Regions from separate parts of the Streptomyces sp. NPDC093252 genome, predicted to be linked through region 2. Evidence: riboswitches for the same ligand, from Rfam matches in the RefSeq annotation. Region 2 holds a riboswitch; the other holds the start of a gene.

Region 1 (3,399 bases), on a different contig from region 2:
ATGACCTCTCCGAGGTTGGTCCCCTCGGCGGCGACTTCGGCCTGCCCACCGGTGTAGGTACGCAGAATGGTCGGGATACGAACGGTGACGCTCACTTCAAACCTCCGGTCAGACAAACGCCCCAGGGGCGCGGGGAACTGCGCGACCGGCCCCCACCGGGCCCGCAGACGAACAACAAATCCAAACGGTCAGACAAGCCCCGCGTCGCGGAACGACTCCAGACTCGGCCGGATCGTCGCCGTGAGCCCCGCGTCCGCCACCGCGTCCAGCGTCTTCAGCCCGTCCCCGGTATTGAGGACCACCGTGGTCAGCGAGGGATCCAGCACCCCGCTCTCCACCAGCTTCTTCGTCACCCCCACGGTCACCCCGCCCGCCGTCTCGGCGAAGATCCCCTCCGTCCGGGCCAGCAGCCGGATGGCCTCCACCACCTGTGCGTCGGTGACGTCCTCCACCGCTCCCCCGGTCCGCCGCGCGATGTCCAGCACATACGGGCCGTCCGCCGGGTTGCCGATGGCCAGCGACTTGGCGATGGTGTTCGGCTTCTGCGGGCGCACTACGTCGTGCCCGGCCTTGAACGCGGCCGACACCGGCGAGCAGCCCTCGGCCTGGGCGCCGAAGATCTTGTACGGGCGGTCCTCGACCAGCCCGAGCGCGATCAGCTCCTTCAGCCCCTTGTCGATCTTGGTGAGCTGGGAGCCGGAGGCGATCGGCACCACGATCTGGTCGGGCAGCCGCCACCCGAGCTGCTCGCAGATCTCGTACGCCAGGGTCTTGGAGCCCTCGGCGTAGTACGGCCGCAGATTGACGTTGACGAAGCCCCAGCCCTCGCCGATCGGGTCGCCGATCAGCTCGGAGCAGAAACGGTTCACGTCGTCGTAGTTGCCGTCGATGCCGACGAGCTGGCCGCCGTAGACCGCGGCCATGACGACCTTGCCCTGCTCCAGGTCGTGCGGGATGAAGACACAGGAGCGGAAACCGGCGCGGGCCGCGGCGGCGCCCACCGCGCCGGCCAGGTTGCCGGTGGAGGAGCAGGACAGGGTGGTGAAGCCGAAGGCGCGGGCCGCCTCCAGGGCCTGGGCGACGACCCGGTCCTTGAAGGAGTGGGTGGGGTTCCCGGAGTCGTCCTTGACGTAGAGCGGGCCGGTGATGCCCAGCTCGCGGGCGAGGTTGTCGGCCTGGACGAGCTTGGTCCAGCCGGGGTTCAGATTGGGCTTGTCCGCCACGTCCGCCGGGACCGGCAGCAGGGGGGCGTAGCGCCAGATGTTCGCGGGGCCCGCGGTGATCCGCGCACGGAGTTCCTCGGTGTCGTAGCCCGAGAAGTCATAGGCGATCTCCAGCGGGCCGAAACACTCCTCGCAGGCGAAGAGGGGGCCGAGCGGGACGCGATGGCCGCATTCGCGACAGGAGAGCGCGGCGGCGGGTCCGAGATCGACGGTGGAATGTGCGGTGGTGGCGACAGTCTGCACAGCCATGGGAGGCGAGGCCCTTTCTCCTCATCTTCCTCACGACGCATCTCGCCGTGAGACGGATTTGGCACCTTCCCTAGCCGGGAGCCTCGCGGAGACGATCGTCACGTCACACCGAAACCGTCGGTGGACTGATCGCTACGAGACCGGCTGGAGGGTTGCCGGGGCTTCATCGGGCCGTTTCCCTCTGCCCCTCTGGATGAGCAATATGTGGTTGTTCATGCGGTTGTCTGAGCGGTTGTGGATGCTGCGGACCCCCGACATGCGATGGTCATCAGCGTTGTTCAAGACTGTAACCGAAGGCCAGCACAGTTGAGATAGTCGTCCGAACCGCGAGATGGATCACATACGGGTACGAGACACTCCCGAGTGGTCCGAACAGTGAGGAGCCGCAGACCGTGGTGGAAGAAGTCGAGCGCTGGCTGATGACCCGCACCTGGTCCCTGTCCGACCGCCCGCTCCATCGCATCATGGCCGCCAAGCGCGCCACCGGCCAGTCGGTCAGCGTGGTGCTGCCCGCGCTGAACGAGGAGGCGACCGTCGGCGACATCGTCACGGTCATCCGCCATGACCTGATGGAGCGGGTCCCGCTCGTCGACGAGATCGTCGTCGTGGACTCCGGCTCCACCGACCGCACCGCCGAGGTGGCCGCCGCCGCGGGCGCCCGGGTGGTGCACCGGGACTCGATCCTGCCCCGGATCCCGGCCGTCCCCGGCAAGGGCGAGGTGCTGTGGCGGTCGCTGCTGGTCACCGGCGGTGACATCGTCTGCTTCATCGACGCCGACCTGAGGGACTTCTCGTCGGACTTCGTCTCCGGCATCGTCGGCCCGCTGCTGACCGAGCCGGGGGTGGATCTCGTCAAGGGGATGTACGACCGTCCGCTCGCCGGGGCGGCCGGGCAGGGCGGCCGGGTGACCGAGCTGATGGCCCGCCCGCTGCTGAATCTGCACTGGCCGCAGCTCGCCGGTTTCGTCCAGCCGCTGGGCGGCGAGTACGCGGCCCGCCGCTCGCTGCTGGAGCAGTTGCCCTTCCCGGTCGGGTACGGGGTCGAGCTGGGCATGCTGGTGGACTCGCTGCACCTGGTCGGCCTGGACGCGCTGGCGCAGGTCGACGTGGGGGTGCGCAAGCACCGGCACCAGGACGGGCAGGCGCTCGGCCGGATGGCCGCCGCGATCTACCGCACCGCGCAGCTCAGGCTGGCCCGCGGGCATCTGGTGCGGCCGTCGATCACCCAGTTCGAGCGGGGTGAGGACGGCTTCGAGGCGCGGACGTACTCGGTGGACACCGAGGAGCGCCCGCCGATGGCGGAGATCGCCGAGTACGCGGCCCGGAAGGTGGCCTGAGCAACGACGATGTGACGGGGTGGCCGTATACGGCGGGTGGGCATGTGCCGGAACCGTACGTTTGAGCGTTTACAGCGCGGGCTAGGTTGAGGCGTATGGCCGCAACCTCTCCCGGCGCCGCGCGCGTACTGGTCGCTTCCAACCGGGGTCCCGTGACGTACGCCGTGCGCGGTGACGGGACCCTCGACGCCCGGCGCGGAGGCGGGGGGCTGGTCTCCGGGCTCTCCGCGATCGGGCCCGAGGCCGACGCCCTGTGGGTGTGCTCCGCGCTCGGCGACGGCGACCGTGAGGCGGTCCGGCGCGGGGTGGGCGAGCCGGGCGTGCGGATGCTGGACATCCCGGCGGACATCCACGCCGACGCGTACAACGGCATCGCGAACTCGGTCCTCTGGTTCGTCCACCACATGCTCTACCAGACCCCGCTGGAGCCGCTCTTCGACGCGGAGTTCCGGCGCCAGTGGGCGTCGTACGAGACGTACAACCGCGCCTTCGCCGGGGCGCTGGCCGAGGAGGCGGCGGAGGGCGCGGCGGTTCTCGTCCAGGACTACCACCTGAGCCTGGTCCCGGGGATGCTGCGGGCCCTGCGGCCC
Region 2 (3,399 bases):
CTCGATCCCCGGCTCGGCCGCACCGAGATCCTGGTCGCCTGCAACCCGTACAACGTGCTGTGCGGGGAGCGGGGCGTGGCCCGGGTGTTCGGGCCGCAGAAGGGGGCCACCCCGGCCCAGGTGGAGCGGCTGTCGGAGGGGCTGGAGCGCTGGGCGTATCTGCTGCGCCGCGACCTCGGGCCGGGCACGGTCGATCTGCGGTACGGGGCGGGAACCGGCGCCTCGGGCGGGCTGGGGGCGGGGCTGGCGGCGCTGGGGGCCCGGCTGCTGCCGCGCTTCGAGGTGCTGCTGGACCATCTCGACCTGGACGCCCGCCTCGCCCGCGCCGACCTCGTACTGACCGCCGAGGGCGCGCTGGACGAGCAGACCCGGCGCGGCAAGGTACCGGGCGAGGTGGCCCGCCGCGCCAAGCTCTACGGGCGTCCGGTGCTGGCGCTGGCCGGGACCCTCGGCAAGGGTGCCGGTGATGTCCCGGGGGTGGACGCCTGCCACGGCATCCTGCCCGCCCCGATGGCGCTGGCGGAGGCGCTGGTGCGGGCGGGCGAGCTGCTCACCGACGCCACCGAGCGGGCGCTGCGGATGGTGGTGCTGGGGGCGCGGCTGCCGGTTCAGGCGGAGGTGTCGGGGACGCAGCGGCCGTCGACCGTGCGGTAGTTCCAGCGGGCGCCGTCGGCGACGAGTTCGCGCACGGCCCGGACAAAGCGGTCGATGTGCTCGTCCGGGGTGCCGGCGCCGAAGCTGACCCGGATGGCGTTGAGGGACTTCTCGCCGGGCGCGGCCTCCGGGGCACCGCACTCGCCCTGCGACTGCGGGTCGCTGCCGAGCAGGGTGCGGACCAGCGGGTGGGCGCAGAACAGGCCGTCGCGGACGCCGATGCCGTACTCGGCGGAGAGCGCGGCGGCGAAGTGGGAGCTGTTCCAGCCGTCGACGACGAAGGAGATGACGCCGACGCGGGGCGCGTCGTCCCCGAACAGCGACAGCACCCGCACCTCGGGGATCCCGGCGAGCCCGGCCCGTACGGTGTCGATGAGGTGCTGCTCGCGGGCGACGAGGGTGTCGAACCCGGCCTCGGTGAGGGCGGTGCAGGCGGAGGCGATGGAGTAGGCGCCGATGACGTTGGGCGACCCGGCCTCGTGGCGGGCGGCGCTGTCGTGCCACTCGACGTCCACTCCCCCGTCCTCGCGCCGGGTGACCTTGCGGCTGGCGCCGCCCCCGGCGAGGTAGGGCTCGGCGGCGGTCAGCCAGTCGGCGCGCCCGGCGAGGACGCCGGAGCCGAAGGGGGCGTACAGCTTGTGGCCGGAGAAGGCGACCCAGTCGACGTCCAGGTCGGCGAGGGAGACGGGGTGGTGCGGGGCGAGCTGGGCCGCGTCGAGGACGATCCGGGCGCCGTGCGCGTGGGCGGCGGCGGTCAGCTCCCGCACCGGCCACAGCTCGCCGGTGACATTGGAGGCGCCGGTGACACAGACCAGGGCGGGGCCGTGGGGGTCCCGGGCGGCGAGGGCGCGCTCCAGGGTCTCGACGGCCTGGGCCGGGGTGCGCGGGGCGTCGAGGTAGGTGACGCGGGCGTCCTTCCAGGGCAGCAGGGAGGCGTGGTGCTCGGTCTCGAAGACGAAGACCTGGCAGCCGTCGGGCAGGGCGGCGGCGAGCAGATTGAGCGAGTCGGTGGTGGACCGGGTGAACACCACCTGGTCGCCCTCCCGGCACCCGAGGAACCGGGCGACGGTGGCGCGGGCGTTCTCGAACAGATCCGTCGAGAGCTGCGACAGATACCCGGCGCCCCGGTGCACGCTGCCGTAGTAGGGCGCGTAGGCGGCGACGTCGTCCCACACCCGCTGGAGCGCGGGCGCACTGGCGGCGTAGTCGAGCGCGGCGTAGGTCACCTCACCACCGGTGACGAGGGGCACGGTGACATCCCGCCCGAGAACGGGAAGCGGCTCGCACACGGTGGCGGTGGTGGTGACGGACATGGGCCCACGACTCCTCGACGACCAGGACCCCTGGTGACGCGAGGGGTCCGCGCTTGCCATGGACCTCACTGCCCACGGCCTGGTCTTCACCCGGGGCACCCCGCCACGGACGGAGGGTTGCCGGACAGCCGGCCGGGGCCTGATGGCTGTCACTCATGACCTACTCGAAAACTTACGCGACGACAGAAAGAAAGCGCAACTCCCCCTTTCGAACCGGGGGGAGTCACAAGGCTTTTAGGGGCGCTGGGGGTACCCCCTCTGGGGGAGGAACTGCGCGACCAGCCCTCCACTCACCCGCACCCGAAGCACTACGAATTACTGGCAGCGACCCACCGCTCCAGCACAGCCCTCGCCGCCCCGGAATCGATCGCCGCCCCCGCCTTCTCCATCCCCACCCGAACCTGCTCCACCAGCGGCGCACCCGTCGGCTCAAGAGCCACCAGCGCAGCCGCAGCGTTCAGCACCACCGCATCCCGCACAGCCCCCCGCTCCCCCTCCAGCAAGCGCAGCGCCACCCCCGCGTTGAACGACGGATCCCCGCCCCGCAGCGCCTCCACCGGCACCAGCTCGATCCCCACATCCCGGGGATCGAAGGTCTCCTCCGTCACCTTCCCGTCCCGCACCACCCACACCCGGGACGTCGAGGTGACGGTCAGCTCGTCGAGCCCGTCGTCCCCCCGGAACACCAGCGAGGAGTTCCCCCGCTCGGCGAAGACCCCGGCGACCACCGGCGCCATCCGGGGATCGGCGACCCCGACGGCCTGCGCCCGCACCTTCGCCGGGTTGGTGAGCGGGCCGAGGATGTTGAACACCGTCCGGATCCCGAGCTGCCCGCGGGCCGCGCCGGCGTACCGCAGGGCGGGGTGGAACTTGATGGCGAAGCAGAAGGTGATCCCGGCCTCCTGAGCGACCTCGGCGACCCGGGCCGGGGTCAGCTCCAGATTGACGCCGAGCTTCTCCAGTACGTCGGAGGCGCCGGACGCGGAGGACGCGGCCCGGTTGCCGTGCTTGACGACCGTGGCGCCGGTCCCGGCGACGACGATGGAGGCCATCGTGGAGATGTTGACGGTCTTGGCGCCGTCGCCGCCGGTGCCGACGATGTCGACCGTGCGGCCGGGCACCTCGATCACATTGGCGTGCGCGTACATCGTCCGGACCAGGCCGTTGATCTCCTCGACGGTCTCGCCCTTGGCCCGCAGGGCGACCGCGAACCCGGCGATCTGGGCGTCGGTGGCCTCGCCGCGCATGATGCGGTCCATGGCCCAGGCGGTGTCCTCGGCGCTCTGGTCGCGGCCGTAGAGCAGCCCGTTCAGGACGTCGGGCCAGGAGCGGGCCGCCGCGGTGTCGCCTCCAGCGGGGTGCACAGCGCTCATGAGCCGCTCCTGGGTGTGGTCCGCGCCAGACGGGCGGGGACGGGTCTGTTCGATACGGG

The links. A riboswitch is a leader RNA that binds a small molecule or an ion and turns the genes downstream of it on or off. The one in region 2 is predicted to bind S-adenosylmethionine.
Region 1: it holds a riboswitch for S-adenosylmethionine, as region 2 does, so the genes downstream of both, thrC (threonine synthase) here and AB0O01_RS14190 (aminotransferase class V-fold PLP-dependent enzyme) in region 2, are expected to answer to the same signal.

Annotation. Positions count from the first base shown of each region.
Region 1 covers NZ_JBFBEM010000003.1:489,036-492,434, forward strand. Annotated here, with positions in the region: gene AB0O01_RS08225 (MoaD/ThiS family protein) at 1-95, opposite strand, end outside; gene thrC (threonine synthase) at 189-1,472, opposite strand; SAM riboswitch class I at 1,491-1,672, opposite strand; gene AB0O01_RS08235 (glucosyl-3-phosphoglycerate synthase) at 1,865-2,809, shown strand; gene AB0O01_RS08240 (trehalose-6-phosphate synthase) at 2,905-3,399, shown strand, end outside.
Region 2 covers NZ_JBFBEM010000006.1:40,929-44,327, reverse strand. Annotated here, with positions in the region: gene AB0O01_RS14195 (glycerate kinase) at 1-654, shown strand, start outside; gene AB0O01_RS14190 (aminotransferase class V-fold PLP-dependent enzyme) at 609-1,967, opposite strand; SAM riboswitch class IV at 2,012-2,128, opposite strand; gene trpD (anthranilate phosphoribosyltransferase) at 2,276-3,340, opposite strand.